3 regions of the Enterobacter cloacae complex sp. HYC042_NIDB genome follow, and region 2 is predicted to be linked to each of the others. Evidence: predicted binding sites of a transcription regulator. Region 2 holds the regulator's gene; each other region holds the start of a gene.
What was found. Region 2 encodes PurR, which represses purine synthesis genes. Its sites were predicted from a motif close to CANGCAAACGTTTGCNTG; they were not measured.
Positions count from the first base shown of each region.

Region 1: carA (glutamine-hydrolyzing carbamoyl-phosphate synthase small subunit) is a predicted target of PurR. The motif match lies at 8,566-8,583, and genes of this name have one in related genera.
Region 3: galS (HTH-type transcriptional regulator GalS) is a predicted target of PurR. The motif match lies at 2,329-2,346, and genes of this name have one in related genera.

Region 1 is NZ_CP109650.1:895,598-906,354, forward strand. Features, by position in the region: gene nhaR (transcriptional activator NhaR) at 25-924, shown strand; gene rpsT (30S ribosomal protein S20) at 982-1,245, opposite strand; partial or broken gene OKF39_RS04320 (DUF2575 domain-containing protein) at 1,347-1,565, shown strand; gene ribF (bifunctional riboflavin kinase/FAD synthetase) at 1,573-2,499, shown strand; gene ileS (isoleucine--tRNA ligase) at 2,545-5,361, shown strand; gene lspA (signal peptidase II) at 5,361-5,861, shown strand; gene fkpB (FKBP-type peptidyl-prolyl cis-trans isomerase) at 5,919-6,368, shown strand; gene ispH (4-hydroxy-3-methylbut-2-enyl diphosphate reductase) at 6,370-7,320, shown strand; gene dapB (4-hydroxy-tetrahydrodipicolinate reductase) at 7,526-8,347, shown strand; gene carA (glutamine-hydrolyzing carbamoyl-phosphate synthase small subunit) at 8,802-9,950, shown strand; gene carB (carbamoyl-phosphate synthase large subunit) at 9,969-10,757, shown strand, end outside.
Region 2 is NZ_CP109650.1:2,221,814-2,232,570, reverse strand. Features, by position in the region: gene OKF39_RS10720 (C40 family peptidase) at 228-1,001, shown strand; gene sodB (superoxide dismutase [Fe]) at 1,124-1,705, shown strand; gene OKF39_RS10710 (MFS transporter) at 1,743-2,909, opposite strand; gene cydH (cytochrome bd-I oxidase subunit CydH) at 3,073-3,162, opposite strand; gene purR (HTH-type transcriptional repressor PurR) at 3,460-4,485, shown strand; gene punR (DNA-binding transcriptional activator PunR) at 4,503-5,414, opposite strand; gene punC (purine nucleoside transporter PunC) at 5,529-6,719, shown strand; gene cfa (cyclopropane fatty acyl phospholipid synthase) at 7,017-8,165, shown strand; gene OKF39_RS10680 (riboflavin synthase) at 8,197-8,838, opposite strand; gene mdtK (MdtK family multidrug efflux MATE transporter) at 9,064-10,437, shown strand; tRNA gene OKF39_RS10670 (tRNA-Val) at 10,591-10,667, shown strand; tRNA gene OKF39_RS10665 (tRNA-Val) at 10,672-10,748, shown strand.
Region 3 is NZ_CP109650.1:3,356,285-3,367,041, forward strand. Features, by position in the region: gene mglB (galactose/glucose ABC transporter substrate-binding protein MglB) at 1-903, opposite strand, end outside; gene galS (HTH-type transcriptional regulator GalS) at 1,198-2,220, opposite strand; gene yeiB (DUF418 domain-containing protein YeiB) at 2,376-3,533, opposite strand; gene folE (GTP cyclohydrolase I FolE) at 3,552-4,220, opposite strand; gene OKF39_RS16105 (YbfB/YjiJ family MFS transporter) at 4,323-5,471, opposite strand; gene fghA (S-formylglutathione hydrolase) at 5,610-6,437, shown strand; gene OKF39_RS16115 (ligand-gated channel protein) at 6,706-8,691, shown strand; gene OKF39_RS16120 (amino acid permease) at 8,746-10,215, opposite strand; gene yieE (DNA-binding transcriptional regulator YeiE) at 10,374-10,757, opposite strand, start outside.

The sequences.
Region 1 (10,757 bases), 1.3 Mb from region 2:
ACACACTCAGGGAGCGAAGACGCGATGCCTCATTTGAATTACAACCATCTTTACTACTTCTGGCACGTTTACAAACAGGGCTCGGTCGTGGGGGCTGCAGAGGCGCTTTACCTGACGCCGCAAACCATCACCGGGCAAATCAAAGCCCTTGAAGAACGGCTGCAGGGTAAGCTCTTCAAGCGCAAGGGCCGTGGGATTGAGCCCAGCGAACTGGGTGAACTGGTTTTCCGCTATGCGGACAAAATGTTCACCCTCAGCCAGGAGATGCTGGATATCGTCAACTACCGCAAAGAGTCGAACCTGCTCTTTGATGTGGGGGTGGCGGATGCACTGTCTAAACGGCTGGTAAGCGGCGTGCTGGATGCCGCTGTGGTAGAGGATGAACAAATCCATCTGCGCTGCTTTGAATCCACCCACGAGATGCTGCTGGAGCAACTGAGCCAGCACAAGCTGGACATGATTATCTCGGATTGCCCCATCGACTCCACGCAGCAGGAGGGGCTGTTCTCGGTGAAAATTGGCGAATGCGGCGTCAGCTTCTGGTGCATCAATCCACCGCCGGAGAAACCTTTCCCGGCCTGTCTGGAAGAGCGTCGCCTGCTGGTGCCGGGAAGGCGTTCCATGCTCGGACGCAAGCTGCTGAACTGGTTTAATTCGCAGGGGCTGAACGTGGAGATCCTCGGTGAGTTCGACGATGCGGCGCTGATGAAAGCCTTTGGCGAAGCGCATAATGCGATCTTCGTGGCGCCAACGCTCTACGCGCACGATCTCTATTCAGACGATAAGATTACGGAGATTGGCAGAGTAGATAACGTGATGGAGGAGTACCACGCCATATTCGCCGAAAGGATGATTCAACACCCGGCGGTGCAGCGAATCTGCAACCGTGACTACTCGGCGCTGTTTACGCCACCGGCATTCTGAAGACATAAAAAAACCCGCGTTAAGCGGGTTCTTTAAACAAGCAACAACAAGTAGCGATTAAGCCAGTTTGTTGATCTGCGCGGTCAGGTTTGCTTTATGACGCGCTGCTTTGTTTTTGTGGATCAGACCTTTAGCAGCCTGACGATCCACGATTGGTTGCATTTCGTTAAATGCGTTCTGCGCTGCAGCTTTGTCGCCAGCTTCGATTGCTGCGTATACTTTCTTGATGAAAGTACGCATCATAGAGCGACGGCTTGCGTTGTGCTTACGAGCCTTTTCAGACTGAACGGCACGTTTCTTAGCTGATTTGATATTAGCCAAGTCCAACTCCCAAATATGTTCTATGTGGACAATTCAAAGGCCGAGGAATATGCCCTCTTTGCCTTCTTTTGTCAATGGATTTGTGCAAATAAGCGCCGTTAATTAGCGACGCTACGTTACGTAGTGATGGCGCAGGATTCTACCAGCTTGTCTTTCGTGAATACAGCCTTTCGGCGTAAAAATCGCAGTTCACGGGCAGATTTTTTCGCTGTGAAAGGTCAGCCTGATGAAATCATTACGGCTTTCTGTTTTGCGCGAACAATCGCCGGTTAACCTTAACCGCTGTACAAGGTATACTTTGGCGATTTTCACTGTTTTGAGCCAGACATGAAGCTGATACGCGGCATACATAATCTCAGCAGAGCGCCACACGGGTGCGTGCTGACCATTGGTAATTTCGACGGCGTGCATCGTGGTCATCAGGCGCTGTTGCAGGGATTGCGTAAAGAAGGGGAGGCCCGTGGCCTGCCCGTTGTGGTGATGATTTTCGAGCCACAGCCGCTGGAGCTGTTCGCGGGCGATAAATCTCCCGCGCGCCTCACTCGCCTGCGCGAAAAGTTGCGCTACCTGGCGGAGTCCGGCGTGGACTACGTATTGTGTGTGCGTTTCGATCGCCGCTTTGCCGCACTGACAGCACAAAATTTTGTCAGCGACCTGCTGGTTAAGCGTCTTGGCGTTCAGTTTCTCGCCGTGGGGGATGATTTCCGCTTTGGCGCTGGTCGTCAGGGCGATTTCTTGCTATTACAGAAGGCTGGTCTGGAGTACGGTTTTGACGTCACCAGCGCGATGACCTTCTGTGAAGGCGGCGTGCGCGTCAGCAGCACGGCGGTGCGGCAGGCGCTGGCTAATGATGAACTGGAGACGGCAGAAAATTTGCTGGGCCATCCGTTCACCATCTCTGGCCGCGTGGTTCATGGCGATGCGCTGGGCCGCACGATTGGTTTCCCGACGGCGAATATACCGCTGCGTCGTCAGGTTTCCCCGGTTAAAGGGGTCTATGCGGTGGAAGTGGCAGGACTGGGCGATAAGTCGTTTTACGGCGTTGCCAACATTGGCACGCGTCCTACCGTTGCCGGTGTGCGTCAACAGCTAGAAGTGCACCTGCTGGACGTTGTAATGGACCTTTATGGTCGCCATATAGATGTAATACTGCGTAAAAAAATACGCAACGAGCAGCGATTTGCTTCGCTGGATGAACTTAAGGCGCAAATCGCGCGAGATGAATTAACGGCCCGCGAGTTTTTTGGGCTTTAGAACCGGCTTAACTGCCTACGTGATAAATACGGAACCGAGAATCTGATGAGTGACTATAAATCAACCCTGAATTTGCCGGAAACAGGGTTCCCGATGCGCGGCGATCTCGCCAAGCGTGAACCGGGAATGCTGGCGCGTTGGACCGATGATGACCTGTACGGCATCATTCGTGCAGCCAAAAAAGGCAAAAAAACCTTCATTCTGCATGATGGCCCTCCATATGCGAATGGCAGCATTCATATTGGTCACTCTGTAAACAAGATTCTGAAAGATATTATCGTGAAGTCCAAAGGACTCGCAGGTTTTGACTCGCCTTACGTTCCGGGCTGGGACTGCCACGGTCTGCCGATCGAGCTGAAAGTGGAGCAAGAGTTTGGCAAGCCAGGTGAGAAGTTCACTGCTGCAGAGTTCCGCGCGAAGTGCCGCGAATACGCGGCCACCCAGGTTGAAGGCCAGCGTGCTGACTTTATCCGTCTGGGCGTGCTGGGCGACTGGTCGCACCCGTACCTGACCATGGACTTCAAAACCGAAGCCAACATCATCCGTGCGCTGGGCAAAATCATCGGTAACGGCCACCTGCATAAAGGCGCCAAGCCTGTGCACTGGTGCGTGGACTGCCGTTCTGCGCTGGCAGAAGCGGAAGTGGAATATTACGACAAAACTTCACCTTCAATCGACGTGGCCTTCGAAGCGGTCGATCAGGATGCCATTAAAGGTAAATTCGGTCTGCCTGGCGTTAGCGGCCCGATCTCTCTGGTGATCTGGACTACTACCCCGTGGACGCTGCCAGCCAACCGTGCAATCTCTCTCTCCGGCGAGTTCGAATATGCGCTGGTGCAGATTGATGGCCGCGCGGTTATCCTGGCGAAAGATCTGGTTGAAAGCGTGCTGAAACGCGCGAATATCACCGACTACACCGTGCTGGGCACCGTAAAAGGCGACGCGCTGGAGCTGATGCGCTTCAAACACCCGTTCCTGGACTTCGACGTTCCGGCGATCCTGGGCGACCACGTCACGCTGGACGCGGGTACCGGTGCGGTACATACCGCCGGTGGCCACGGTCCTGACGACTACAACATCAGCCTGAAATACGGCCTGGAAATTGCCAACCCGGTAGGCCCGGATGGTTCTTACCTGCCTGGCACCTACCCGGCGCTGGATGGTATCAACGTCTTCAAAGCCAACGACATCATCGTTGAGATGCTGCGCACCAGCGGCGCGCTGCTGCACGTTGAAAAAATGCAGCATAGCTATCCGTGCTGCTGGCGCCACAAGACGCCGATCATCTTCCGTGCGACCCCGCAGTGGTTCGTCAGCATGGATCAGAAAGGCCTGCGCGAGCAGTCTCTGAAAGAGATCAAAGGCGTGCAGTGGATCCCGGACTGGGGCCAGGCGCGTATCGAATCCATGGTGGCTAACCGTCCTGACTGGTGTATCTCTCGTCAGCGTACCTGGGGCGTGCCGATGTCGCTGTTCGTGCATAAAGAGACGCATGAGCTGCACCCGAACACCCTGGAACTGATGGAAGAAGTGGCGAAGCGCGTCGAAGTTGACGGCATTCAGGCGTGGTGGGATCTCGACGCCCGCGACATCCTGGGCGCGGACGCGGACAACTATGAGAAAGTGCCAGACACCCTGGACGTGTGGTTCGACTCCGGGTCGACTCACGCCTCCGTAGTTGACGTGCGTCCGGAGTTTGCCGGTCACGCTGCCGACATGTATCTGGAAGGTTCCGACCAACACCGCGGCTGGTTCATGTCATCCCTGATGATCTCCACCGCGATGAAAGGTAAAGCGCCTTACCGTCAGGTACTGACCCACGGCTTCACCGTGGATGGTCAGGGCCGTAAGATGTCTAAATCTATCGGCAACACCGTTTCGCCGCAGGACGTGATGAACAAGCTGGGCGCGGACATCCTGCGTCTGTGGGTAGCCTCAACCGACTACACTGGCGAAATGGCGGTGTCTGACGAGATCCTGAAGCGTGCTGCCGACAGCTATCGTCGTATCCGTAACACCGCGCGCTTCCTGCTGGCGAACCTGAACGGGTTCGATCCAGTGAAAGACATGGTGAAACCGGAAGAGATGGTCGTGCTGGACCGCTGGGCGGTAGGCTGCGCGAAAGCGGCGCAGGAAGATATCCTGAAAGCCTATGAGTCTTACGACTTCCACGAAGTGGTGCAGCGCCTGATGCGCTTCTGCTCCATCGAGATGGGCTCGTTCTATCTCGACATCATCAAAGACCGCCAGTACACCGCGAAAGCGGACAGCGTGGCGCGCCGTAGCTGCCAGTCCGCGCTGTTCCACATCGCAGAAGCGCTGGTGCGCTGGATGGCGCCGATCATGTCCTTCACCGCGGATGAAATCTGGGGTTATCTGCCGGGCGACCGTGAGAAGTATGTCTTCACCGGCGAGTGGTATGAAGGTCTGTTCGATCTCTCCAGCACCGAAGCAATGAACGATGCCTTCTGGGACGAGCTGCTGAAAGTGCGTGGCGAAGTGAACAAGGTTATCGAGCAGGCGCGTGCGGATAAGAAAGTTGGTGGCTCTCTGGAAGCGGCAGTGACCCTGTACGCCGAACCGGAGCTGGCGGCGAAGCTGACCGCGCTGGGCGATGAATTGCGATTTGTCCTGTTGACCTCCGGTGCAAAAGTTGCGGATTATGCCGAGGCTTCTGCTGATGCTCAGCAGAGCGAGTTGCTCAAAGGCCTGAAAGTCGCACTGAGCAAAGCCGAAGGTGAGAAGTGCCCGCGCTGCTGGCATTACACTACCGATATCGGCCAGGTGGCGGAACACGCAGACATCTGCGGACGCTGTGTAAGCAACGTCGCCGGTGACGGCGAAAAACGTAAGTTTGCCTGATGAGTAAAACTCTCTGTTCAACAGGACTGCGCTGGCTGTGGCTGGTTGTGGTGGTGCTGATTATCGATCTGGGCAGCAAGTTCCTGATCCTCCAGAATTTCGCTCTGGGGGAGACGGTTTCGCTGTTCCCGTCGCTTAACCTGCACTATGCGCGCAACTACGGCGCGGCGTTTAGCTTCCTTGCCGACAGCGGTGGCTGGCAGCGCTGGTTCTTCGCGGGTATCGCTCTCGGTATCTGCGTGGTACTGGCTGTGCTGATGTACCGCTCGAAGGCCACGCAAAAGCTGAATAACATCGCCTACGCGCTGATCATTGGCGGCGCGCTGGGCAACCTGTTTGACCGCCTGTGGCACGGCTTTGTGGTCGATATGATCGACTTCTACGTCGGCGACTGGCACTTCGCGACCTTTAACCTGGCCGACACCGCCATCTGCATCGGTGCGGCGTTAATCGTGCTGGAAGGCTTCTTGCCTAAACCCGCAGCGAAAGAGCAGGCGTAATTGTCAATGCCGGGTGATGCGCTGCGCCACCCGGCACAACATTAAAGAGCAATGTGTATGTCTAAATCCGTACAGAGCAACAGCGCGGTTCTCGTTCACTTCACGCTGAAGCTGGATGACGGCTCCACGGCTGAATCCACCCGCAATAACGGCAAACCTGCCCTGTTTCGTCTCGGCGATACCTCCCTGTCTGAAGGTCTTGAGCAGCAGCTCCTGGGCCTGAAAGAGGGTGAGAAAAAAGCGTTCTCGCTGGAGCCGGATGCCGCGTTTGGCGTGCCAAGCCCGGACCTGATTCAGTATTTCTCGCGCCGCGAGTTTATGGACGCGGGCGAACCGGAAATCGGGGCGATTATGCTCTTTACCGCTATGGACGGCAGCGAAATGCCTGGCGTGATCCGCGAGATTAACGGCGACTCTATCACCGTTGACTTCAACCATCCGCTTGCCGGGCGTACCGTTCATTTTGATGTTGAAGTGCTGGAGATCGATCCGGCACTGGAGGCCTGAAATGCAGATCCTGTTGGCTAACCCGCGCGGCTTCTGCGCCGGTGTAGACCGCGCTATCAGCATTGTTGAAAACGCGCTGGAGATTTACGGCGCGCCGATTTACGTGCGTCACGAAGTGGTGCATAACCGCTACGTGGTCGACAGCCTGCGCGAGCGCGGTGCTATTTTCATCGAGCAGATCAGCGAAGTGCCGGACGGTGCGATCCTGATCTTCTCTGCGCACGGCGTCTCTCAGGCGGTCCGTAACGAAGCGAAAAGCCGCGATCTGACCGTATTCGATGCCACCTGTCCATTAGTGACAAAAGTGCATATGGAAGTGGCGCGCGCCAGCCGTCGCGGTGAAGAGTCGATTCTGATTGGCCACGCCGGTCACCCGGAAGTTGAAGGCACCATGGGCCAGTACAGCAACCCGGAAGGGGGAATGTACCTGGTGGAGTCGCCGGAAGATGTCCTGACGCTGAACGTGAAAAACGAAGCGCGTCTGTCGTTTATGACCCAGACCACGCTCTCCGTAGACGACACCTCAGACGTGATTGACGCCCTGCGCCAGCGCTTCCCGAAAATCGTCGGGCCGCGTAAGGATGATATCTGCTACGCCACCACTAACCGTCAGGAAGCGGTGCGCGCGCTGGCTGAACAGGCGGACGTGGTGCTGGTTGTCGGCTCTAAAAACTCCTCTAACTCCAACCGTCTGGCCGAACTGGCGCAGCGTATGGGGAAAGCGGCGTTTTTAATCGACGACGCGACGGACATCCAGGAAGCGTGGGTGAAAAATGCGGCCTGCGTTGGCGTTACCGCAGGCGCTTCCGCGCCGGATATCCTGGTGCAGAACGTAATTGCTCGTCTGCAGGAGCTGGGCGGGGGCGAAGCGGTTCCGCTGGAAGGACGCGAAGAGAATATCGTCTTCGAAGTGCCGAAAGAGCTGCGTATCGACGCCCGCGAAGTGGAATAATTTCTTTTCTGATGAAAGGCCAGCACCTCCTGTGCTGGCCTTTTTTTTGCCCCGGACTTTATCGTGACGACAAAATCATGTCTTTTACTGATATCTGAGTCGGTTTCACGTTAAATTCTAATTATTGGTGTTTTCAGTTGGCAGCCTTTACGAAGGCTGGTTAATCTGAAAACGGTTTACATCATTTTAACGTAAGAGAATAACTATGCATGATGCACAGATCCGCGTCGCCATTGCGGGCGCGGGTGGACGTATGGGTCGCCAGCTGATTAAGGCGGCAATACAAATGGATGGCGTGGCACTCGGCGCGGCGCTGGAGCGTGAAGGTTCATCCCTGCTGGGATCCGATGCGGGTGAACTGGCCGGCGCGGGCAAGACAGGTGTTACCGTTCAGAGCAGCCTTGATGCGGTGAAAGATGACTTTGACGTGTTCATCGACTTTACCCGTCCCGAAGGCACCCTGACTCACCTGGCGTTTTGCCGCCAGCACGGTAAAGGGATGGTGATTGGCACCACCGGCTTCGATGATGCGGGTAAACAGGCCATTCAGGATGCAGCCACCGACATTGCGATTGTCTTTGCCGCGAACTTTAGCGTAGGCGTTAACGTCATGCTGAAGCTGCTGGAAAAAGCGGCGAAGGTGATGGGCGACTACACCGACATTGAGATTATTGAAGCGCACCACCGCCATAAAGTTGATGCTCCATCAGGCACGGCGCTGGCGATGGGCGAAGCGATTGCTTATGCAATGGATAAAGATTTAAAAGACATCGCAGTCTATTCCCGTGAAGGGCATACCGGAGAACGCGTGCCGGGCACCATTGGTTTCGCAACCGTCCGGGCAGGCGATATCGTCGGCGAACACACGGCGATGTTCGCCGATATTGGTGAACGTGTTGAGATTACGCACAAAGCGTCAAGTCGCATGACGTTCGCCAATGGCGCAGTACGCTCCGCATTGTGGCTGAAATCGAAAGAAAAGGGCCTTTTTGATATGCGAGATGTGCTGGATCTCAACAATTTGTAAGCTTTATTACCCATCGTGATGTGGTTATTGCAGTCGTAATATATTGATTGCATAGGGCAATAATTTATTGCCCTCTTATTTTATTTGTTTTATATGGATTTTGATTTTTAATGGTCATAAATCTGAGTTTTATGCCATTATTATGTGAATTGAATGTAAATTTTGACCATTTGGTCCACTTTTTGTCGCTCTCGTCTCTTAATTTCCATAAAACCTACCGCGCAAGCGTTTTCCAGGATGATTTACCTGATCTTTTTGCCCGTTAAATCCCATTCAGGCTGCCAGTCCTGCAAAAGAATAAACAAAATATCCGTTTTAAGTTGACTTTTACCCACCAAATCTCCAGAATGCCGCCGTTTGCCAAAAATCCGCTGGCAACACATTTGCATTGATCTATGACATAGTCATGAATTAATATGCAAATAAAGTGAGTGAATATTCTCTGGAGGGTGTTTTGATTAAGTCAGCGCTATTGGTTCTGGAAGACGGAACCCAGTTTATCGGTCGGGCCATAGGGGCAACGGGTTCGGCGGTTGGGGAAGTCGTTTTCAATACTTCAATGACCGGTTATCAAGAAATCCTCACTGATCCTTCCTATTCTCGCCAAATCGTTACTCTTACTTATCCTCATATCGGCAATGTCGGCACCAATGCGGCTGACGAAGAATCCTCTCAGGTACATGCGCAAGGCCTGGTCATTCGCGACCTGCCGCTGATTGCCAGCAACTTCCGCAACACTGAAGACCTCTCTTCTTACCTGAAGCGCCATAACATCGTGGCGATTGCCGATATCGATACCCGTAAGCTGACGCGTCTGCTGCGCGAGAAGGGGGCACAAAACGGCTGCATCATCGCAGGGGATAACCTCGATGCGGCCCTGGCGCTGGAAAAAGCGAAAGCCTTCCCGGGCCTGAACGGTATGGACCTGGCGAAAGAAGTGACTACCGCCGAAGCCTACAGCTGGACGCAGGGGAGCTGGACGCTGGAAGGCGACCTGCCGGAAGCGAAAAAAGAGAACGAACTGCCGTTCCACGTGGTGGCCTATGATTTTGGTGCCAAGCGCAACATCCTGCGCATGCTGGTTGACCGCGGCTGCCGCCTGACGGTGGTACCAGCGAAAACCTCCGCTGAAGAGGTGCTTAAGATGAACCCGGACGGCATCTTCCTCTCTAACGGCCCAGGCGACCCGGCACCGTGCGATTACGCTATCGACGCCATCAAGTCCTTCCTGGAAACCGACATTCCGGTATTCGGCATCTGCCTCGGCCATCAGCTGCTGGCGCTGGCGAGCGGTGCGAACACCGTCAAGATGAAGTTCGGCCACCACGGTGGTAACCACCCGGTGAAAGACATTGATAACAATACGGTGATGATTACCGCGCAGAACCACGGTTTCGCCGTCGATGAAGCCTCTATGCCGGCTAACCTGCGCGTGACGCACAAATCACTGTTCGATGGCACCCTGCAGGGTATCCACCGTACCGATAAGCCAGCGTTCAGCTTCCAGGGCCACCCGGAAGCCAGCCCGGGCCCGCACGACGCCGCGCCGCTGTTCGATCACTTCATCGAACTTATCGAGCAATACCGTAAGACCGCTAAATAATCAGGAGCCGAGAAGACCATGCCAAAACGTACAGACATAAAAAGCATCCTGATCCTTGGCGCTGGCCCGATCGTCATCGGCCAGGCCTGCGAATTCGACTACTCCGGCGCGCAGGCGTGTAAAGCGCTGCGCGAAGAGGGTTACCGCGTTATCCTGGTGAACTCTAACCCGGCGACCATCATGACCGACCCGGAAATGGCGGATGCCACCTACATCGAGCCGATTCACTGGGAAGTGGTACGTAAAATCATTGAAAAAGAGCGCCCGGACGCGGTGCTGCCAACCATGGGCGGCCAGACGGCGCTGAACTGCGCGCTGGAGCTGGAGCGTCAGGGCGTGCTGGCTGAATTTGGCGTCACCATGATTGGTGCGACCGCCGACGCGATTGATAAAGCAGAAGACCGTCGCCGCTTTGACGTGGCGATGAAGAAAATCGGCCTCGACACCGCGCGTTCCGGTATTGCGCATAACATGGAAGAGGCGCTGGCCGTTGCGGCAGAAGTGGGCTATCCGTGCATCATCCGTCCATCGTTCACCATGGGCGGCACCGGTGGCGGTATCGCCTACAACCGCGAAGAGTTCGAAGAGATTTGCGAGCGCGGTCTGGATCTCTCCCCAACCAAAGAGCTGCTGATTGATGAATCGCTGATTGGCTGGAAAGAGTACGAGATGGAAGTGGTGCGTGATAAAAACGACAACTGCATCATCGTCTGCTCCATCGAAAACTTCGATGCGATGGGTATCCACACCGGCGACTCCATCACCGTTGCGCCAGCCCAGACGCTGACCGACAAAGAGTATCAAATC
Region 2 (10,757 bases):
AAAAGTTGCATTGCAAATGGTGTTTACCCCTTCGCCCGTCAGGGTTTTGCTTAGGGAGCGAACAATTGTGCGTCAGAATGATGAATTTTTTTGCACTTGCTAACGAAACACGTTTTTAGATTGAAAAATGCTATTAACTTCTCGGGTTTTTATGGATTAGAATCGACGGGCTTTGTAAATCACACGCGGGTATTATTGATGACCTGCATATATCAGGGGACTGCCCAGTGGCGCGGATAACTAAAATCTCGATCACGCTCTGTGCTTTACTGTTTACATCACTCACGTTAACGCCAGCGGCAAACGCCTCTCAGCAGGCGCGGCAATCTGCTGTACAAAAAAGCCATCTGGTGAAAGCCACAGAACGTAAGAAAAAAACCAGCAACAAGAACGACAAGAAAAAAACCACCGCTCAGACTAAACAAACCGCTTCCAGCAAGACGAAAACAAAATCTTCCCGCACTACCCGCACCGCCAAAAATAAAGCTTCGCAGACCGCCGCTAACCTCGTTACAGAAAAATGCATTACCCGTAAAGGCCATAAAGCAAAATGCACGAAGGTAACAAAGCTGGCGGATGTGCATAAAGTGCGTGTGCAAAAAGCGCAAAAAACCGCGATGAATAAACTGATGGGGCAGATTGGCAAACCTTATCGTTGGGGCGGCAGTTCGCCGCGTACCGGTTTCGACTGCAGCGGCCTCGTCTATTACGCCTATAAAGATCTGGTTAAATTCCGTATTCCACGTACCGCCAATGAGATGTATCACCTGCGCGATGCGTCACCGGTTAACCGGGGTGAGCTGGAAAACGGCGACCTGGTCTTCTTCCGCACGCAGGGTCGCGGTACGGCTGACCACGTGGGCGTCTACGTCGGCAACGGGAAATTCATCCAGTCTCCGCGCAGCGGTCAGGACATTCAGATCACCTCGCTCAGCGAAGATTACTGGGTACGTCACTACGTCGGCGCGCGTCGCGTCATGACGCCAAAAACCATTCGTTAATCCCTGCCCTGCCGCATCTGCGGCAGGGTAAGTTCCTCTTTTGCATACCCTTTCAATTTGCTATCCTGTCCTTGTTGTCTGTAGGGTTATTGGCAACACAAAATACAATAAGGAGAGAAGCAATGTCGTTCGAATTACCTGCACTACCGTATGCAAAAGACGCCCTGGCACCGCACATTTCAGCGGAAACCCTGGAATACCACTACGGCAAGCATCATCAGACGTACGTCACTAACCTGAACAACCTCATCAAGGGCACCGATTTTGAAGGCAAAACGCTGGAAGAGATCGTTCGCAGCTCAGAGGGTGGCGTTTTTAACAACGCGGCTCAGGTGTGGAACCACACTTTCTACTGGCACTGCCTGGCGCCGAATGCCGGTGGCGAACCTGCCGGTGAACTGGCAGCCGCCATCAACGCCGCCTTTGGCAGCTTTGCAGAGTTTAAAGCGAAGTTTACCGATGCCGCCATCAAGAACTTCGGTTCTGGCTGGACGTGGCTGGTAAAAGAGGCGGATGGCAAACTGGCTATCGTGTCCACGTCTAACGCGGGCACCCCGCTGACCACCAGCGCTACGCCGCTGATGACCGTGGACGTGTGGGAACATGCTTACTACATTGATTACCGTAATGCGCGCCCGAACTACCTGGAGCACTTCTGGGCTCTGGTTAACTGGGACTTTGTCGCGAAGAACTTCGCCGCGTAAGAGACACGCAGAAGGGGTAACCCTTCTGCGTTTTTGCTTATTCAGCCGTGCAAACCGCTTCAGGCTGTTTACGGCCGGACATCATCACCAGCAGCAGGCCGAGCGCGGCAATAATCGCCCCCATCACCGGCACAAAACTGTACCCCAGACCGCCTGAAATCACGGCGCCTCCGGCGGCGGCGCCCAGCGCATTGCCGAGATTGAATGCCCCGATATTCACGGAAGACGAGAGACCCGGCGCCTCATGGGCGACACGCATCACGCGCATCTGCAGCGGCGGCACCACGGCAAAGGTGGCAGCGCCCCAGACAACCATCGCAATCGCCGCGCCGAATTCATTCTGCGCCAGCCACGGGATCGCGACCATAATGACAATCAGCAGGGTTAAAAAGCCCTTCAGCGTGCCGTTCACGGAACGGTCAGCAAATTTCCCGCCGAGATAGTTGCCAATCGAGAAGCCGACGCCAATCAGCACCAGCATCGCGGTAACAAAGAGTGGCGTTGCGTGGGTAATGTCGTGTAAGACCGGCGAAATATAGGTGTAGAGGGTAAACATCGCTCCTGCCCCCAGCACGGTGGTCAGCAGCGCGGAGAGTACCTGCGGGCGCATCAGCACCGACAGCTCTCTGCGTACATCAGGGCGTTCACCCGCACTGCCTTTTGGCAGGGAGAAGAATAACGCCACCATCGCGACCACGCCCAGTCCGGCCGTCGCCAGGAAGGACATCCGCCAGCCAATGACCTCGCCCAGCCAGGTTGCCGCAGGAACACCGCCGATGTTAGCGATGGTCAGCCCCATAAACATGGTCGCCACGGCGCTGGCCTGCTTGTGTTTTGGCACCACGCTTGCGGCCACGACTGAGCCCAGACCAAAGAAGGCACCGTGGTTGAGGCTGGTCAGAATGCGCGACAGCATCAGAGTGGTGTAATCCGGCGAAATGGCCGAAAGCACGTTGCCCAGGGTGAAAATCGCCATCAGGAAAATCAGCGCATTGCGACGCGCACGGTGCGAAAGCAGAAGCGTCATCAGCGGCGCTCCCACCATCACGCCGATAGCGTAGGCGCTGATTAACATCCCGGCGGCCGGGATCGAGACGTCCACGCCCCGGGCGATAACGGGCAGTAACCCCATCGGGGAGAATTCAGTGGTGCCAATCCCAAAAGCGCCAATCGCCAGGGCCAGCAGGGGAAAATTGATTTTCATGCGTCAACTCCGGATGCCGTGTCATGTGGTGACACAGAACAAAGAAGCGGAAAGCATGACATCAATCACAAAAAATGAGAAGTTAACAAAATGGCAAAAGATTTTTGCCAGAGAAGTAACAATCGGAGCGTTCGGGAGGGAGAAGGCTCTCCCCCCGCGTAAATCAATGCAGCGCAGCCGTCAGGCCAGCCGCCACAATCAGCGCCAGCACAATAACGGTGGTGAACAGCGAAAACTTCAGATCGGAACTCATCAATTTTTCTCCTTTTAATCCCCCCACGAAAAGTGAGCTTGCTCATTTTTGCACAGTTTACGTCAAAAATCTTCCTGGATTTAAGCTGATAAACACTTTACCTCTTCCCCTTTTCATCAAGATAGGCCAAAATTCCACGCTAAATTTATTAGCGTACCGGCCATTGACCCCCTCCTGACGTCCCGTGTCGTTTTCCCGGCGTGCCGCAATTCAAAATTGCGTGATAAGGGTGAGAGAAGGCAAACGTTTACCTTCAAGTTTTTCAGGAGTTTAGGATATGGTCTGGAGTGACATTTAATGGCAACAATTAAAGACGTAGCAAAACGCGCAAACGTTTCCACTACAACCGTATCACATGTAATTAACAAAACCCGTTTTGTGGCGGAAGAGACGCGCAACGCCGTCTGGGCAGCGATCAAAGAGCTGCACTACTCGCCGAGCGCGGTTGCGCGCAGCCTCAAGGTTAATCACACCAAGTCTATTGGTCTGCTGGCGACCAGCAGCGAAGCGGCCTATTTTGCCGAGATCATTGAAGCGGTAGAAAAAAACTGCTTCCAGAAAGGCTATACCCTGATTCTCGGCAACGCCTGGAACAGCATTGAAAAACAGCGCGCCTACCTGTCGATGATGGCGCAAAAGCGCGTGGACGGCCTGCTGGTAATGTGTTCAGAGTACCCGGAATCCGTGCTGTCGATGCTGGAAGAGTATCGCCATATCCCTATGGTGGTGATGGACTGGGGCGAAGCGCGCGCCGACTTCACCGACTCCGTTATCGATAACGCCTTTGAAGGCGGTTACATGGCGGGCCGTTATCTGATCGAACGCGGCCACCGCGAGATTGGCGTGATCCCGGGTCCGCTGGAACGCAACACCGGCGCGGGCCGCCTGGCCGGTTTTATGAAAGCGATGGAAGAAGCGCTAATCACCGTGCCGGAAAACTGGATCGTGCAGGGCGACTTTGAGCCGGAATCAGGCTACCGCGCGATGCAGCAGATCGTCTCCCAGCCTCACCGTCCAACCGCCGTTTTCTGCGGGGGCGATATCATGGCGATGGGCGCCCTCTGTGCGGCCGACGAGCTGGGTCTGCGCGTACCGCAGGACATCTCCGTGATCGGGTATGACAACGTGCGCAACGCGCGCTTCTTCACGCCAGCGTTAACCACCATTCACCAGCCGAAAGATTCACTGGGTGAAACGGCCTTCAATATGCTGCTGGACAGGATCGTCAACAAGCGTGAAGAGTCACAGTCCATTGAAGTTCACCCTCGCCTCATCGAACGCCGTTCCGTTGCGGATGGCCCGTTCCGCGACTACCGTCGTTAATTTCATTGCGGAGCCAGTCAGTCTGGCTCCCGCAGCCACTCCCGGTTAAGCGTTTCGCTGTCCCCCAGATAGTCCAGCAGCCAGGCCATCGCCGGCGAGACATCATTTTGTTGCCAGGTGAGGCAGCAGGCCGCATCCGGGAACGGATTCTCCAGCGTTAGCTCAACCCACTCACCGGTGTCGATTCGCGGACGTGCAAAATGGGCGGGCACCATGCCTACGCAGAGCCCGGCGCTGAGGCACGTCGCCGACGATCCCCAGTCAGGGGCGACAACCCGCCGCTGGTTGTCCAGCAGCCAGGTAATTCGCTTCGGCAGCGAGCGGGAGGTATCTTCCAGCACCAGCGACGGCCAGCTGCGCAGCGTATCGTCGCTCAGCGGCCCTTCCGTCGCCGCCAGCGGATGATCGCTTGCCACCACGCATTTCCAGCTCAGCATCCCCATATCGCGAAAGGCGTAACGTCCCCCGACCGGGATCGCCTGGGTCGCGCCAATCGCCATCTCTACCCTGCCGTCCGCCAGCGCATCCCAGACGCCGTTAAACACCTCCTGCGAGACCCGCAGTTCTACGTCTGAGAAATGCCGATAAAAATCGACAATCATCTGCCGGGTGCGCTCGGGCTTAACGATGTTATCCACCGCAATGGAAAGGTGGCCCCGCCAGCCGTTCGCGATCTGCTGACACTGCTCGCGGGTGATCTGCATTTTTTTGATAACAGAACGCCCTTCCTTCAAAAACCACGCCCCTGCGGGCGTTAATTCAACATCACGATGCCGCCGTTCAAACAGCGGTACCGCCAACCACTCCTCAAGCTGTCGCACCGTATAGCTGATGGCCGAAGGGACGCGGTGCAACTCCTGCGCCGCTCCGCTAAAGCTGCCGTTACGCGCGACAGCATCGACCACTTCAAGAGAATAATCGGACCACATTTTCTGCCTGCAAAAAATTTGAATGCACCCGCCAAATATTAGCGTTTCACAAGCGGCTTTGCACTCCCTACACTCAGCGCCAACATATACCTGCCTCCTCAGGAGAATAAAACAGTGCAACCCAGGAAAGGTTTTTTAGTCTGGCTCGGCGGCTTAAGCGTGCTGGGCTTTTTGGCCACCGATATGTACCTGCCGGCGTTTGCCGCCATGCAGGAAGATTTGCAAACCCCTGCTGCCGCCATCAGCGCCAGCCTGAGCCTGTTCCTGGCCGGTTTTGCCTTCGCGCAGCTGCTCTGGGGACCGCTTTCGGATCGCTTTGGGCGTAAACCGGTGCTGCTGCTGGGGCTGGCCATTTTTGCCGTGGGCTGCCTGGGGATGCTATGGGTGCGCGATGCCACCTGGCTGCTGGTGCTGCGGTTTGTTCAGGCGGTCGGCGTCTGTGCCGCGGCCGTGACCTGGCAGGCGCTGGTCACCGATTACTATCCGGCGAACCGCACTAACCGTATTTTCGCCACCATCATGCCGCTGGTAGGGCTCTCACCGGCCCTCGCCCCGCTGCTGGGAAGCTGGATCCTCGCGCACTTTGACTGGCAGGCCATCTTTGCCACACTGTTTGCCATCACGCTGGTGCTGATGCTGCCGGCGTTCGCCCTCAAGCCCGCGCATAAAAAAGAGGCGCACGCAGACGCGAAGCCGATTACCTTCACCTCCCTGCTGAGCGCGAAAGCGTATCGCGGCAACGTTCTGATCTATGCCGCCTGCTCGGCGAGCTTCTTCGCGTGGCTGACCGGCTCGCCGTTTATTCTGCACGATATGGGCTATAGCCCGGCGGCCATTGGCCTGAGCTACGTTCCGCAGACCATCGCGTTCCTGGTGGGCGGGTACGGCTGTCGCGCGGCGCTGCAAAAATGGGAAGGCCAGCAGATGTTGCCGTGGCTGCTGGTGCTCTATGCGCTGAGCGTCATCGGCACCTGGGCCGTAGGGTTTATTCCGGGCGCGGGTCTGGCCGAAATATTGATTCCATTCTGCGTGATGGCCATAGCGAACGGGGCGATCTACCCTATCGTTGTGGCGCAGGCGCTGCGTCCGTTCCCGCAGGCGACAGGCCGCGCGGCTGCGCTGCAGAACACCCTGCAGCTGGGGCTGTGCTTCCTGGCAAGCCTGGTGGTCTCCGCGCTGATCGCCACGCCGCTGCTGACGACAACCAGCGTGATGCTGGCTACCGTTGCGCTGGCCGTCATAGGCTATCGCATGCAGGCTTCCGCTCAGGATGAGAGCACGCAGGTAGAAACCTCGCATGCCTAATCGCGCCAGAAACTATGTTAATTTTCAGTGATTAGGTTGCTAAGAATTTTCTATTGAATCACCAAATTTTGAGGCCTATACTAAATTTGGTTCGATTAAATACGATAAATATTATGTGTTAACGGGAGCCGGAGTGCTCCCGTTTTACCATGGAAGGCATTTCGGCAAGGGTTATCTCCCTTCCTCTGTTCTACGTCGGATACTAGCCTCGCGGTATTTACCGTGAGATTTCTCACAAACCAAAAAAGCGTCTACGCTGTTTTAAGGTTCTGATCACAGTAGGGTGATGGAGAAGCTATGAGTTCATCGTGTATAGAAGAAGTCAGCGTTCCGGACGATAACTGGTCCCGGATCGTCAGTGAACTGTTAGGTCGGGCAGGCATCACTATCAACGGATCATCCCCATCGGATCCTCAGGTTAAACATCCCGATTTTTTTAAACGCGTGTTGCGCGAGGGGTCGCTAGGCCTGGGGGAAAGCTATATGGACGGCTGGTGGGAATGCGAACGGCTGGATACTTTTTTCGCCAGCGTGCTGCGTGCTGGTCTGGAAAAACAGCTCCCCCGTAATCTTAAAGACACCCTGCGTGTCGCCTCTGCCCGTCTCTTTAACCTGCAAAGTAAAAAGCGTGCCTGGATCGTCGGCAAAGAGCATTACGATCTCGGCAACGATCTGTTCAGCCGCATGCTGGACCCCTTCATGCAATACTCCTGCGCCTACTGGAAAGAGGCGTCGACGCTTGAAGAGGCTCAGCAGGCCAAGCTGCGCCTGATTAGCGAGAAATTGCAGTTGCAGCCCGGTATGCGCGTGCTGGATATTGGCTGCGGCTGGGGCGGGCTGGCGTATTTTATGGCGAAGCACTACGGCGTCAGCGTGGTCGGCGTCACCATTTCCGCTGAACAGCAAAAAATGGCGCAGGAGCGGTGCCTGGGGCTTGATGTGGATATCCGCCTGCAGGATTACCGGGACCTGAACGAACAGTTTGACCGGGTCGTTTCCGTGGGCATGTTCGAGCACGTCGGGCCGAAAAATTACGACACCTATTTCGAGGTGGTGGACCGTAATCTGAAACCGGACGGTATTTTCCTGCTGCACACCATCGGCTCTAAGCGGACCGACAATAACGTTGACCCGTGGATCAACAAATACATCTTTCCGAATGGCTGTTTACCGTCCGTACGCCAGATTGCCAACGCCAGCGAATCCCATTTCGTGATGGAAGACTGGCATAACTTCGGCGCGGATTACGACACCACGTTAATGGCGTGGCATGCACGTTTTCAGGAAGCCTGGCCTGAAATTGCGGACAACTATTCTGAACGATTCAAGCGGATGTTTAGCTATTATCTGAATGCCTGCGCGGGAGCGTTTCGCGCGCGAGATATTCAGCTCTGGCAGGTTGTTTTTAGCCGTGGGATTGAACACGGCTTGCGGGTCGCACGCTAGAAAAATAACCCCGGCCAGCCGGGGTTATTTTTTATTCTTCTTCTACAGCTTTAATTATTGCGGCTTCTTTTGCGGCCAGCACGCGCTCAACGGTATCTACAACCGCCTGGGTTTGCGGATCGATTTCGATATTCACGCGATGCCCCAGTTTTTTCGAACCCAGCGTGGTGCGCTGCAGCGTCTCGGGAATTAAATGCACGCAAAAACGCGTCGGAGTAACTTCTCCCACCGTCAGACTAATCCCATCAATGCCAATAAACCCTTTATAGAGGATGTATTTCATTAATGACGGGTCCTGCACTTTAAACCAGATTTGACGGTTATTTTCTGATGTGACGATTTTCGCCACTTCGGCGGTGGTCATGATGTGCCCGGACATCAGATGGCCGCCAATCTCGTCGCTGAACTTCGCCGCGCGCTCAACGTTGACGGTGTCCCCCACCACCAGCTCGCCCAGGTTGGTAATACGCAGCGTCTCTTTCATTAAATCAAAGCTAATCTGGTTGCCATTAATTTCGGTGACGGTCAGGCAGCAGCCGTTATGGGCAACCGAGGCGCCGGTTTCGATGCCGTCGAGCATATATTCCGGCAGCTCTACAACATGAGTACGAAAATTAGGTTTTTCATCAATGGACACCACTTTGGCGGTGCCCTGCACAATACCAGTAAACATGCTTACAACTCCTGTTTTTTCCGGACGGTGGTGACACCGTTTAATCCCACCACAATAACAGTTGGAAAAACAGGTTGCCAGCGGAGCGCATTTTCTGGCGATTTTTTCACTAGATAAATAGCTAAAGCCCGCTACAATAGCTGGCACCCCCCTGCATTTTCTTCTTGCTGCCCGTTTCGGCGGCTTTTTTAGTCTCTCATATAACTACAAAATAAAGGTGTTCACGTGCAGAAGTACATGAATGAAGCGCGCCAGCTATTGGCACTGGCTATACCAGTGATCGTCGCGCAGGTGGCCCAGACCGCAATGGGATTTGTGGATACGGTAATGGCGGGTGGCTACAGCGCCACCGATATGGCGGCCGTTGCTATCGGCACGTCAATCTGGCTGCCGGCCATCCTGTTCGGCCACGGTCTGCTGCTCGCCCTCACCCCGGTTATCGCTCAGCTTAATGGCTCGGGTCGTCGCGAGCGTATTGCCCATCAGGTCCGTCAGGGTTTCTGGCTGGCAGGGTTTGTCTCCGTGCTGATTATGGTCGTGCTCTGGAACGCGGGTCATATCATCCGCGCCATGCATAATATTGACCCGGCGCTGGCAGACAAAGCCGTGGGCTATCTGCGCGCCCTGCTCTGGGGTGCGCCCGGCTACCTCTTTTTCCAGGTCGCCCGTAACCAGTGTGAAGGGCTGGCGAAAACCAAGCCCGGCATGGTGATGGGTTTTATCGGCCTGCTGGTGAATATTCCGGTGAACTACATCTTTATCTACGGCCATTTCGGCATGCCGGAGCTGGGCGGCGTCGGCTGTGGCGTGGCGACGGCTGCGGTTTACTGGGTAATGTTCTTCAGTATGATCGCTTATGTGAAACGCGCCCGTTCAATGCGCGATATTCGTAACGAGAACAGATTCAGCACGCCGGACTGGAGCATCATGACGCGCCTGGTGCAGCTAGGCTTGCCGATTGCGCTGGCCCTGTTCTTTGAGGTGACGCTCTTTGCCGTGGTTGCCCTGCTGGTCTCCCCGCTGGGGATTATTAACGTGGCCGGACACCAGATCGCGCTCAACTTCAGCTCCCTGATGTTCGTCCTGCCGATGTCGCTGGCGGCGGCGGTGACGATTCGTGTCGGCTTCCGCCTGGGACAGGGCTCCACCCTGGATGCGCAAACGGCGGCGCGCACCGGGCTGGGCGTCGGTGTTTGCATGGCCATCTGTACGGCGCTGTTTACGGTGGCGCTGCGCGAGCAGATCGCCCTGCTCTATAACGACAACCCGGACGTGGTGGCGCTGGCTTCGCACCTGATGCTGTTGGCTGCGGTGTATCAGATTTCTGACTCCATCCAGGTGATTGGCAGCGGCGTATTGCGCGGATATAAAGACACGCGTTCGATCTTCTTTATTACCTTTATCGCCTACTGGGTGCTGGGTCTGCCTACTGGCTACGTGTTGGCGCTGACCGATCTGGTCGTTGATCGCATGGGGCCAGCCGGATTCTGGATGGGCTTTATCATCGGACTGACGTCGGCGGCGATCATGATGATGATGCGCATGCGCTTCCTGCAGCGCCAGCCGTCAACGGTAATTTTGCAGCGCGCTGCGCGTTAACTACGCAGTAGCCGCCAGCTGGCGGCTACTTTCTCTTCACTTTGCGCGGTAATGAAGCAATCGCGTGAAATCAGAGAGAAAAATGCGTTTTCCCTCTTGCCTCCTTGATGCTGTGCCGCTAATATTCGTCCCCGTTGTCACCGACAACACGTTGCGTTCATAGCTCAGTTGGTTAGAGCACCACCTTGACATGGTGGGGGTCGTTGGTTCGAGTCCAATTGAACGCACCATTCTGCGTCCGTAGCTCAGTTGGTTAGAGCACCACCTTGACATGGTGGGGGTCGGTGGTTCGAGTCCACTCGGACGCACCATTTCAGTCC
Region 3 (10,757 bases), 1.1 Mb from region 2:
CGCGCCTTTTCCGTCGGCGAGGTTTTTCGCCAGATCGAAGGTCGCTTTCGCCTGGTTGTTGGCATCGTTCAGAACGGTACCGGCCATCGCGCCAGATTTAACCAGCGCCAGCGCTTCCGGCAGGGCATCCACGCCAAATACCGGGATGGACGATTTATTGTGAGCTTTCAGCGCTTCAACCGCGCCCATTGCCATCGCATCGTTGTTGGCAATGACCACTTCGATTTTGTTCGCGTTCGGGCCAGACAGCCACGCGTCCATCTTATCTTTCGCCTGAGCGGTGTCCCACATCGCGGTATCTAACGCCAGCTGCTGGGTTTTCAGGCCCTTGTCGTTCAGCTCTTTGATAACATAGGTGGTACGCGCTTCAGCATCCGGGTGGCCAGGCTCGCCTTTCAGCAGCACGAACTGGATCTGACCGTCTTTGTTCAGGTCCCAGTTCGGGTTCGCCGCCCAGTGCTTCGCGATCAGATCGCCCTGAATAATGCCGGACTCTTTAGAGTCAGTACCGACGTAATACGCTTTGTCATAGCTGTCCAGCGCTTTACGGGAAGGTTCTTTGTTGAAGAAGACGATTGGCACGTTCTGGCCGCGCGCTTTCTCAATAACCGTGCCTGCTGCAGCCGGGTCAACCAGGTTGATCGCCAGGGCCTTAACGCCTTTAGCCAGCAGAACGTCGATCTGATCGTTCTGTTTGGACTGGTCGTTCTGGGAGTCATTCATCAGCAGCTGTACGTCTGGCGCTGCTTTCGCATCTTTCTCAATTGCTTTACGCACAACAGACATGAAGTTGTCGTCGTATTTATAGATGGTCACACCAATACGGGTATCCGCAGCGTGCGCTGCTGCACCAAAAAGCATGCTTGCCATTACAGCAGACAGGGTCAACACCTTCTTATTCATGGTATCTCCGGTTTTTTTATGCAGGGTAGTTCTTGTGAATAACGATCGGCAGGCAGGTGTTAATAAAACGTTACTGACAGCCGACGTTCACTTATAAAATTTCTATCTTCCGTGGTCGGTAACGCTCCAGAAATGCGTTTTATTCGTTGTTTGCGGCACATTGGCTATAGTGAAAGCGAATAATCACCGTTACATAGCGTTTCAGCCCCTAAAACGCTGACATCATAGTCAGCGCCTTGTTAAGATACTGTGAATTTACTCACAGATTGAAAACGGTTACATCACCTGGTGTAATCAGTTAGTGATCGGAACCACAATTTGCCGGGCGGCGACGGAATGACGACGCACCAGCGTCGGCATGAAGCAGTGAGTTGCCCCCGGATCCAGCAGCCCTGCCGCTCCCTGTAGCGCCAGCTCGGTCGCCAGTTTTGCCATAGAAGCAATGGGATAGCGCACCGTAGTCAGCTGCGGGTCGGTGTAACGGGCAATCGGAATATCATCGAAACCAATCAATGACAAATGCTGTGGCACCGCAATGCCGTTATCCTTCAGCGCAGTCAGCGCACCTGCCGCCATGCTGTCGTTATAGGCAAACACGGCAGAAAGCTGCAGATTGCGGCCCAGCAGTTCCACCATTGCCGCCTCACCGCCCTGCATATCCGGCGTGCCGGTGCCAATCCAGCTTTCTGATGGCGTAATACCGTGCTCTTTCAGGGCGTTTTGCCACCCCTCACGCCGCAGCTCGTCATCTTCAATGTGATGGCTGGAGGCCAGATAGCCGATCCGCTGATGGCCGTTATTGATGAGCATTTTGGTGGCCATCATGGCGCCGCTGACGTTATCCAGCCCGACACAGCGGTGGGCATAGCCCGGGACGATGCGGTTGATTAACACCATGCCCGGGATCTGCTCCATAAACCCGACCAGCTCTTCATCGCTTAAGGCTTTTGAGTGAACAATCAGGGCGTTGCAGCGCTGGCGGATCAGCACTTCAATGGCATAACGCTCCTTTTCCGCCTCGTGATAGCTGTTGCCAATCAGCACGTATTTCTGATGCTGCTGGGCGACCACATCGACCGCTTTCACCAGCGCACCGAAAAAGGCGTCCGAGACATCCATTACCACCACGCCGATGGTATCGCTGACCTGTGTTGCCAGCGCCTGCGCGTTGGCATTTGGCCGGTACCCGAGTTGAGTCACGGCTTTCATTACGGTTTCACGGGTTTCAGGGCTGACCAGCGCGCTGTTGTTCAGCACGCGGGAGACGGTAGCCACAGAAACGCCCGCCAGACGGGCGACGTCACGAATGGTGATCATATTCACCATCCTTCAAAGAATTGCAGCAACTCACAGACACCCCCTGTGTTTAGCAAGGTGGCTATTTTGGCAGCGAGAGAAAGGGGACTACGTGAAGAAGCTCACACTCATGAAAACGCTTACATCCGTTTTGTTAATGATTGTGATCCAGATCGTTATCTGGATGTATTACTCAATGATACCCCCGAAGCATGTGCGGTTAACTGACGCCACACCCACTCCAGCGGTCCCTGGCGGAAATAACGCAGCCAGATGACAGAAAACGCCAGGTTTACTATCCAGACCGGAATAACAAACGCCAGTAGTCCGAGGCGGTCGAATTTCATAAACAGGCCAAAGCGATAGAAAAGCGTGGTGCAGATCAGCGTCTGCAGGAGGTAATTGCTTAACGCCATCCGCCCAACGCAGGCTACGGCGCTGACGATCCACAGGCGAGAAAGCTGCGGCCAGAAACCATAGATCAGCGCCGCATAGCCGATGGTCTGGAACGGCGAGCTCAATTCACGCGGCGCCTGCAGCAGGAACGCGCACCAGCGGTAATCCCAGTGAAGGTGCCACTGCGCCATCACCGCCGGAAGGTTAATCAGCACGCCCAGCAGGACCAGCCCCGCGCCGGTGCGGCGGTAGTGACGCAGGCTGAATTCCCCTTTCAGCCAGCCGGTGCGCATCAGTGACGCGCCCATCAGCATCATGCCCGCCAGCTGCCAGCCGTATTGCGCCCCCAGGGCAAGCAGATTGTCGCCCAGCATATCCGCACGGTTGCTTATCGCTTCCGTACCGCCCTTCAGCTTCCAGTACTGCTCGTACTGGAGGTTAGCGGCGTCCGGGATCCAGGAACGGTTTGTCGCGTCACCGGAGATCAGCCCCAGCAAAAGCAGGACGCCGAGCCCCATGAGATAGAGCATCACGCCGGTGTTAAACAGGCTTTTCACGCTGTGCGCGTCGCGAATCAGCCGCCAGCAGATTAGCCCGACTAACCCATAAGCGAGAAGAATATCACCGTCCCAGAAGAACAGGCCGTGGATAAAGCCGAGAATTGCCAGCAGCGTTAAGCGCGACTGGATCCAGCGCGTGCCGCGTTTGAGCAGAAGCTGCAGGCCCGCGCCAAACAGCAGTGCAAATAGCGTGAGGAATTTAACCTGAGCAAACAGGTCGAGGATCGCCCACGTCCAGGCATCACTGCGGGTGATGTCGCCGTACCAGGCGGGATTGAGGTAAGCGGCCTTCGGCAGACCGAAGGCGCTGATATTCAGCAGCAGGATACCCAGAATGGCGACGCCGCGAACAAAATCGAGCGTGACGTTTCGCTCCATGGTCCCTGCCCTGTTTGATTAGTTGTGGTGACGCACGGCGCGCAGGAACTCCTGGCGGGTGTTCTGGCTCGATTTAAACAGGCCGCCCAGCGAGGTGGTGGTGGTCGCACTGGTCGCATCACGCACGCCGCGCGCTTTCACGCAGTAGTGCACCGCATCAATAGAGACCGCCACGTTATTGGTACCCAGCAGCGTTTGCAGCGCGATCAGGATCTGCTGCGTCAGACGCTCCTGCACCTGAGGGCGCTGTGCGAAGAACTGCACAATACGGTTGATCTTCGACAGGCCAATCACCGTGTCTTTCGGGATATACGCCACGGTCGCTTTACCGTCGATGGTCACGAAATGGTGCTCGCAGGTGCTGGTCAGGGTGATATCTCGTACCGTCACCATCTCATCCACCTTCATCTTGTTTTCGATGACGGTAATTTTCGGGAAGTTGGCGTAATCCAGTCCGGAGAAAATTTCGTCAACGTACATTTTCGCGATACGCTTGGGCGTCTCCATCAGGCTGTCATCGCTCAGATCGAGATTCAGCAGTTGCATGATCTCGGTCATATGCCCGGAAATCAGACTTTTACGGGTTTCATTGTCCATATCCTGAACGGGCGGACGCAGTGGCGTTTCAAGACCGCGCGCGAGCAGGGCTTCGTGGACCAGGGCAGCTTCTTTACTGAGTGATGACATTTTGTTCTCCTGCAGGTGTGGCGTCTTTCGCCCTCGTTGTGGCAAAAGTATGCGCTCATTGTGCGTGAGGCGACGCACATAATCCAGTATTCACGACGATAATTATTGCAATTGCTGTTGCCTTTCAGCGTGGCGATTCCAGACCAGGGCACCCGCGACAAACAGCGCAACGCCAGCCAGCCCCAGCGCAGGCTCCAGCCGGTGGGTTAGCCAGGTTGATAACGCCGAGGTCACCGGCCCCACCAATTGCCCGATGGCATACCCGGTGGTGAGCAGCCCCGCCATATAGCGCGTGTGGTGTGGCGCCAGCTCGCGGCCGTATAAAAGAGAGAGCTGCACCGCGCAAAGGAACCCGCCGCCCACCAGCAGCCCGCCCGTCAGCAAACCGCCAATGCCCGGCAGCAGCCAGGCCGCCAGCACGCCCGCCCCCTGTAACCACAGCACTATCGCCAGCCTGCGGTTAGCCGTTGAGGTGTGGCGCAAAAGAATGCTGAGCGCAATCCCCACCACGGCCGCGGCACCAAAAATCGGCCAGACAAACTGGGCAAACAGGCTGCCGGGAAAACGCACCGCCGCCATTTGCGAAAGAAAGGTCGCCGGAAGGATATAGCCAAATCCCGCCAGGCTGTAGCTCCAGACCAGGCGCTTGAGATCCGTCGTCAGCACCAGCGGCTCTGGCGCGCTGCCGGGTCGATGAAGCTGTCCGGAACGCGGCAAATAGCGCGCCACCAGCGCGACCAATACCAGCGCCAGCACGCCGTAGATTTGCCATGCCGCACCGGCCGAAAGGGATTTAGCCTGAATATAGACCGCGAGCAGGCCGCTCAGGGCGATGCCCGCGCCAGGACCGGCAAACACGGCGGCACTGAGCCCCGGTTTACCCAGCTGCCCCAGCCGCTCGTTGCTCCAGGCGGCAATCAGCACCATTGACCAGCCGCTCATGCAGCCAATCACAAAGCGCAGCAGACCGTGCACAACGGCGTTATCCGCGGCGGCGGAGAGCAGAGTCAGCGCAACCGCACCGGTGATGCCAAGCCAGAGTCGCGTTTCAACAAAGCGGTGCGCCCGCATGGCATCCCACGCGCCCACCAGATAGCCCAGATAATTCATCGCCGCCACCAGACCTGCGCTGGTGAGCGTGAGTTGCCCGGCGGCAATCATCAGCGGCACCTGAGGCGTAAAGGCGAAGCGCCCTATCCCCATCGCCACCACCAGAACGACAAACCCACTAAGCGCAATACGCAGCGCCATGACAGCTCCAATTGTTAAAGAAAAGTAAATTTATGATGCAGCATCTCGCCGCTCCGCGAAAGTGAAAGTTGCTCACAGGTAAATGAAAACGCTGTATTATGGCTCTAATGAATAGCTATTCTCATTAAGGAGCCCTGCATGGAACTGCTCGAAGAGCACCGTTGTTTTGAAGGTCGACAGCAGCGCTGGCGGCACGACTCCACCACGCTGAACTGCGCCATGACGTTCAGCATTTTCCTGCCCCCGACGGAAAACCCGCCGGTTCTGTTCTGGCTTTCAGGCCTGACGTGTAATGACGAAAACTTCACTACCAAAGCGGGCGCGCAGCGTATTGCGGCCGAGCTGGGCATTGCGCTGGTGATGCCCGACACCAGCCCGCGCGGCGATGATGTGGCGGACGATGCCGGGTACGACCTGGGCAAAGGTGCCGGATTTTATCTCAACGCCACCGAGCAGCCGTGGGCGAGCCATTACCGCATGTATGACTACATTCGCGACGAGCTGCCTGCGCTGATTAAGGCCGAATTTACGGTGAGCGACCGCTGCGCCATCAGCGGGCATTCCATGGGCGGGCACGGGGCGTTAATCATGGCGCTGAAAAACCCGGGGAAATACACCAGCGTCTCTGCGTTCGCGCCGATTGTGAACCCAACGCAGGTGCCGTGGGGACAAAAAGCTTTCACAAACTATCTGGGTAAAGATGAAGAGAAATGGCAGGAATGGGACAGCTGCGCGCTGATGCTGGCAAGCCGGACGGAAGATGCGATTCCGATGCTTATCGACCAGGGTGATGCGGATCAGTTCCTCGCCGGACAGTTACAGCCTGCGGTTCTGGCTGAAGCGGCGCGCCAGAAGGACTGGCCGCTGACGCTGCGCATTCAGCCCGGGTATGACCACAGCTATTACTTTATGGCGTCCTTTATTGAAGATCATCTCCGCTTCCATGCGGAACATCTGTTCAGGTAAGTTCAGCCTTTTTGCCCGGTAGCCTCCTGCATACCGGGCCTTTCCCCTCCCCCTCATTTACATAGTTCTATCCGCTTGAATCCAGGCTGGTTTCCTTTCACTCTCCTCAAACACAAATGATTTCAATTATCATTTGTGTTTACAATTATTCATTCTTTTGTACAATTCCAGGCTCTTCTCCATCTTAAAGAGTTCTTAAAAGACAAAATCATACAGTTCTCAGGGTTATCCCGATGGAGTTTTATTCATTTTTATACGGAATGTACAAATGACAATACCCCGCATTAAGCTCCTGGCCGTCGCCGTTGGCGCTGCCACATTCACCCCTCTCGTTCACGCAGCCGATCAGGACACCGTTGTCGTCACCGCGACGGGTTTTGAACAAAAGATCCAGAATGCCCCCGCCTCCATCTCTGTTATTTCGAAACAGCAGATTGAAGATAAAGCCTACCGTGATGTTACCGATGCCCTAAGAGACGTCCCGGGCGTGGTCGTCACCGGCGGCGGGAGTAGCAGTGATATCAGCATTCGCGGCATGGCATCTCAGTACACCTTGTTCCTCGTGAACGGCAAACGCGTCAGTACGCGTAGCACCCGCCCAAACAGCGACAACTCGGGTATAGAACAAGGCTGGCTGCCGCCGCTGGAGTCCATTGAGCGCATTGAGGTTATCCGCGGCCCGATGTCCTCACTTTACGGCTCCGATGCGATGGGTGGCGTCATCAACGTCATTACCAAAAAAGTCTCAAACACTAAAGCCTGGACCGGTTCGTTGCACGGCGATGCAACCTTCCAGGAAAACCATGATTCCGGCGATATCTTCCAGACCAACGCCTACGCTTCTGGTCCTCTGATTGACGGTCTGCTTGGCGCAAAAGTGACGGGGCTGTTGTCACGCCGCGCCGAAGATAAAATCGTTAACGGGTATAACGAGCAGAAAATGCGTAACGGTGGTATTACCCTGAACTTCACGCCGGACGAGAAGAACGATTTCGACCTCGACTTTGCTCGCGAGCTTCAGGACAGAAACAGCACGCCAGGGATGTCGAAAGCGGCTGAAACCTGCCGGGGAACAACCTGTACGCCAAATACCAAAAGCGACTCGCGCTATGAGCACACGACCTACTCGTTAACCCACAGCGGGTATTACGACGACTTCAATACCACCAGCTATATCCAGCAGGAAGAGACCAATAATCCAGGTCGCGAAATGCGCTCCTATAACACCACCTTCAACAACCAGAACCAGATTTTCCTCGGCGATCATACATTGACCCTCGGCGGACAGTATCGGTATGAGAAACTGCGCGACAAGGGCAATCAGCTGGAAGCGGCGGACGGTCTGAATAAACTGACGCGCTGGAGCTGGGCCCTGTTTGCCGAAGATGAATGGTCAATGACGGAAAGTTTTACGTTGACCGGCGGCCTGCGTATGGACAAAGACCAAAACTACGGGACGAACTGGACGCCGCGCGGTTACGGCGTATGGCACCTGGCCGATCACTGGACGTTGAAAGGCGGGGTTTCGGCTGGCTATCGTGCGCCGGATCTGCGGCAGTCGTCTGCCAGTTGGGGCCAGGTAACGGGTGGCGGCCGTCTTGACGGTATCATCGTTGGCAACCCGGATCTGAAACCAGAGAAGAGCCTGAGCGAAGAGCTCGCCCTGCTCTGGGATAACAACGATAACCTGAATGCCGGCGTGACGCTGTTTAATACCGACTTCAAGGACAAGATTACGGAAGTTCGCCGCTGTAACAGCAGCGCCGATCCCGCCTGTACGATTGGCGATCACAGCTATGATTTCGTGAGCGACCGCGTTAACGTGGACAAAGCCAACATGCGCGGCGTGGAGTCCTCCTTCGGCTGGAAAATCTCGCGCGATGTAAACTGGACCGCAAACTATACCTATACCGAATCTGAGCAGAAGAGCGGTCAGTTCTCAGGCAAGCCGCTGAACAAGATGCCGAAGCACATGTTCAACACTACCCTGGACTGGCAGGCGACGCCCGACGTAGGTTTCTGGAGCCGTCTGAACCTTCGCGGTAAAACGTCTGAGTACCTGAGCCGCACGTCAATGTCCCAGGGCACACCGTCCTACACTCAGGTTGATGTCGGTCTGCGCTACAACGCGAACAAAAACCTGCTGGTTACCGCCGGTGTGTATAACGTGCTGGATAAGCAGATTGACTACGACACGTATGACACCGTGCTGGACGGGCGTCGCTATACGGTTGGCATGACCTACAGCTTCTGATCTGCCCATAAAAAAGCCCGCTCGAGTGAGCGGGCTGAAAGAGAGGAAGCGCGGTTATTGTTTAAATCGTTCCGGGAAATCCATTTCACTGTAGCGAACGAAGCGGGTTCCTTTCGTCAGTTTGTAGCCAAACCAGATGATCAGGAACAGCGGAATACCAATATAGGTCGCCGTGACGGCACCCCAGTCAATGGTGTCCGCAAGGAAGGCCTCATAGTTCTGACCCAGAGTAATGATCAGGCACAGAACGAAGGCGAAAATCGGCCCCAGCGGGAAGAACCCTGAACGGTACGGCAGGTTATTCAGGTCATGACCCTGCATGACGTAGCCGCGACGGAAACGGTAGTGGCTGATGGCAATGCCCAGCCAGGCGATAAAGCCCGTCATCCCGGAGGTGTTAAGCAGCCACAGGTACACCGTCTGGTTGCCGAACATGGAGGTCAGGAAGCACAGGCCGGCAATCACCGTGGTGGCATACAGCGCGTTGCGCGGTACGCCGCCGCGGGACAGTTTCGAGAAAATGCGCGGCGCTTTGCCGTCGCAGGCCAGGGTATAAAGCATACGGGTGGAGGCGTACATGCCGGAGTTACCCGCCGACAGCACCGCCGTCAGGATCACCGCATTCATTACCGCCGCCGCTGAGAGCAGTCCCGCGTGCTGGAAGACCAGGGTGAACGGGCTGACGCTGATGTCTTTCACGTCGTTACGCAGCAGGCTTGGATCGGTATACGGAATGATCAGGCTGATAATCAAAATAGCGAACACGTAGAACAGCAGGATACGCCAGAACACCTGACGCACCGCGCGCGGAATGTTCTTCTCCGGGTTTTCGGATTCACCGGCCGCGATACCAATCAGCTCCGTGCCCTGGAAGGAGAAGCCGACAATCATCGCCACGCCAATCATCGCCGAGAAGCCCCCGGCAAACGGCGCGTCGCCGATGGTCCAGTTACTCCAGCCCGCAGGTTCAGCCCCTTTGAAAATACCCACGATCATCGCCACGCCGACGACGATAAAGATGATGACGGTTGCCACTTTGATCAAAGAGAACCAGTATTCCGCTTCGCCAAAGCCGCGCACGGAGATGTAGTTCAGCAGGAAGATGACGGCGAGGAACAGGGCGCTCCAGATCCAGCCCGGCGTGTCCGGGAACCACCAGGTCATCACCAGCTGCGCGGCGACGAGGTCCACGGCGATGGTGACGGCCCAGTTGTACCAGTAATTCCAGCCCAGCGCGAAGCCGAAGCCTTCCTCAACGTATTTTTGTCCGTAGGTCGAAAACGAACCTGACACCGGCATGTATGCCGCCAGTTCGCCCAGGCTGGTCATCAGGAAATAAACCATCAGGCCAATCAGGATATAAGAGAATAATGCCCCACCCGGGCCGGCTGCCGAAATCGTTGCGCCAGAGGCAACGAAAAGACCTGTACCGATAGAGCCGCCAATGGCGATCATCGTCAGGTGACGCGCCTTGAGTTCACGACGTAGCGTGGGCGCTTCTGTGGTTTTAGTTTCTGAAACCATGTGAAAATGCTGTCCATTTAATAAATGAGGCGCGATTGTAGCAGACGATCTGCGTTCCTTCCGGCAGAAATACCCTGTTATAAGAGAGCTTCATGACGCGTCCAGGATTATAAGTAACGCATTATTTTTCCCTCTCCCCTTTGGGGTGAGGGGCGCTTTTACATCTCGCAGTAGCGCAGAAAACGCTGCAGCGAACTGGACAGGTGTTTCTGACGATGGTGGATGCACCACAGCGTGCGCACCAGTTTTGGCAGCGGAACGGGGATTTCCACCAGCGATCCGGTCTCCAGCTGTTCGGCAATCACCCGCCGGGAAAGACAGCTAATGCCCAGGCCATGACGCACCGCGTGCTTAATCGCCTCTGAGTTTCCCAGCTCCATTCCCAGCTGGAAATGCGGCAGATGCGACAGCAGCAGGTAGTCGACAATCTCGCGCGTGCCGGAACCCTGCTCGCGGAGGATCCATTGTGCCTGCGCCAGCCGCTCCAGCGTCACCTCGCCCTGCAATAACGACGAGGCCGGAGACGCAAACACCACCAGCTC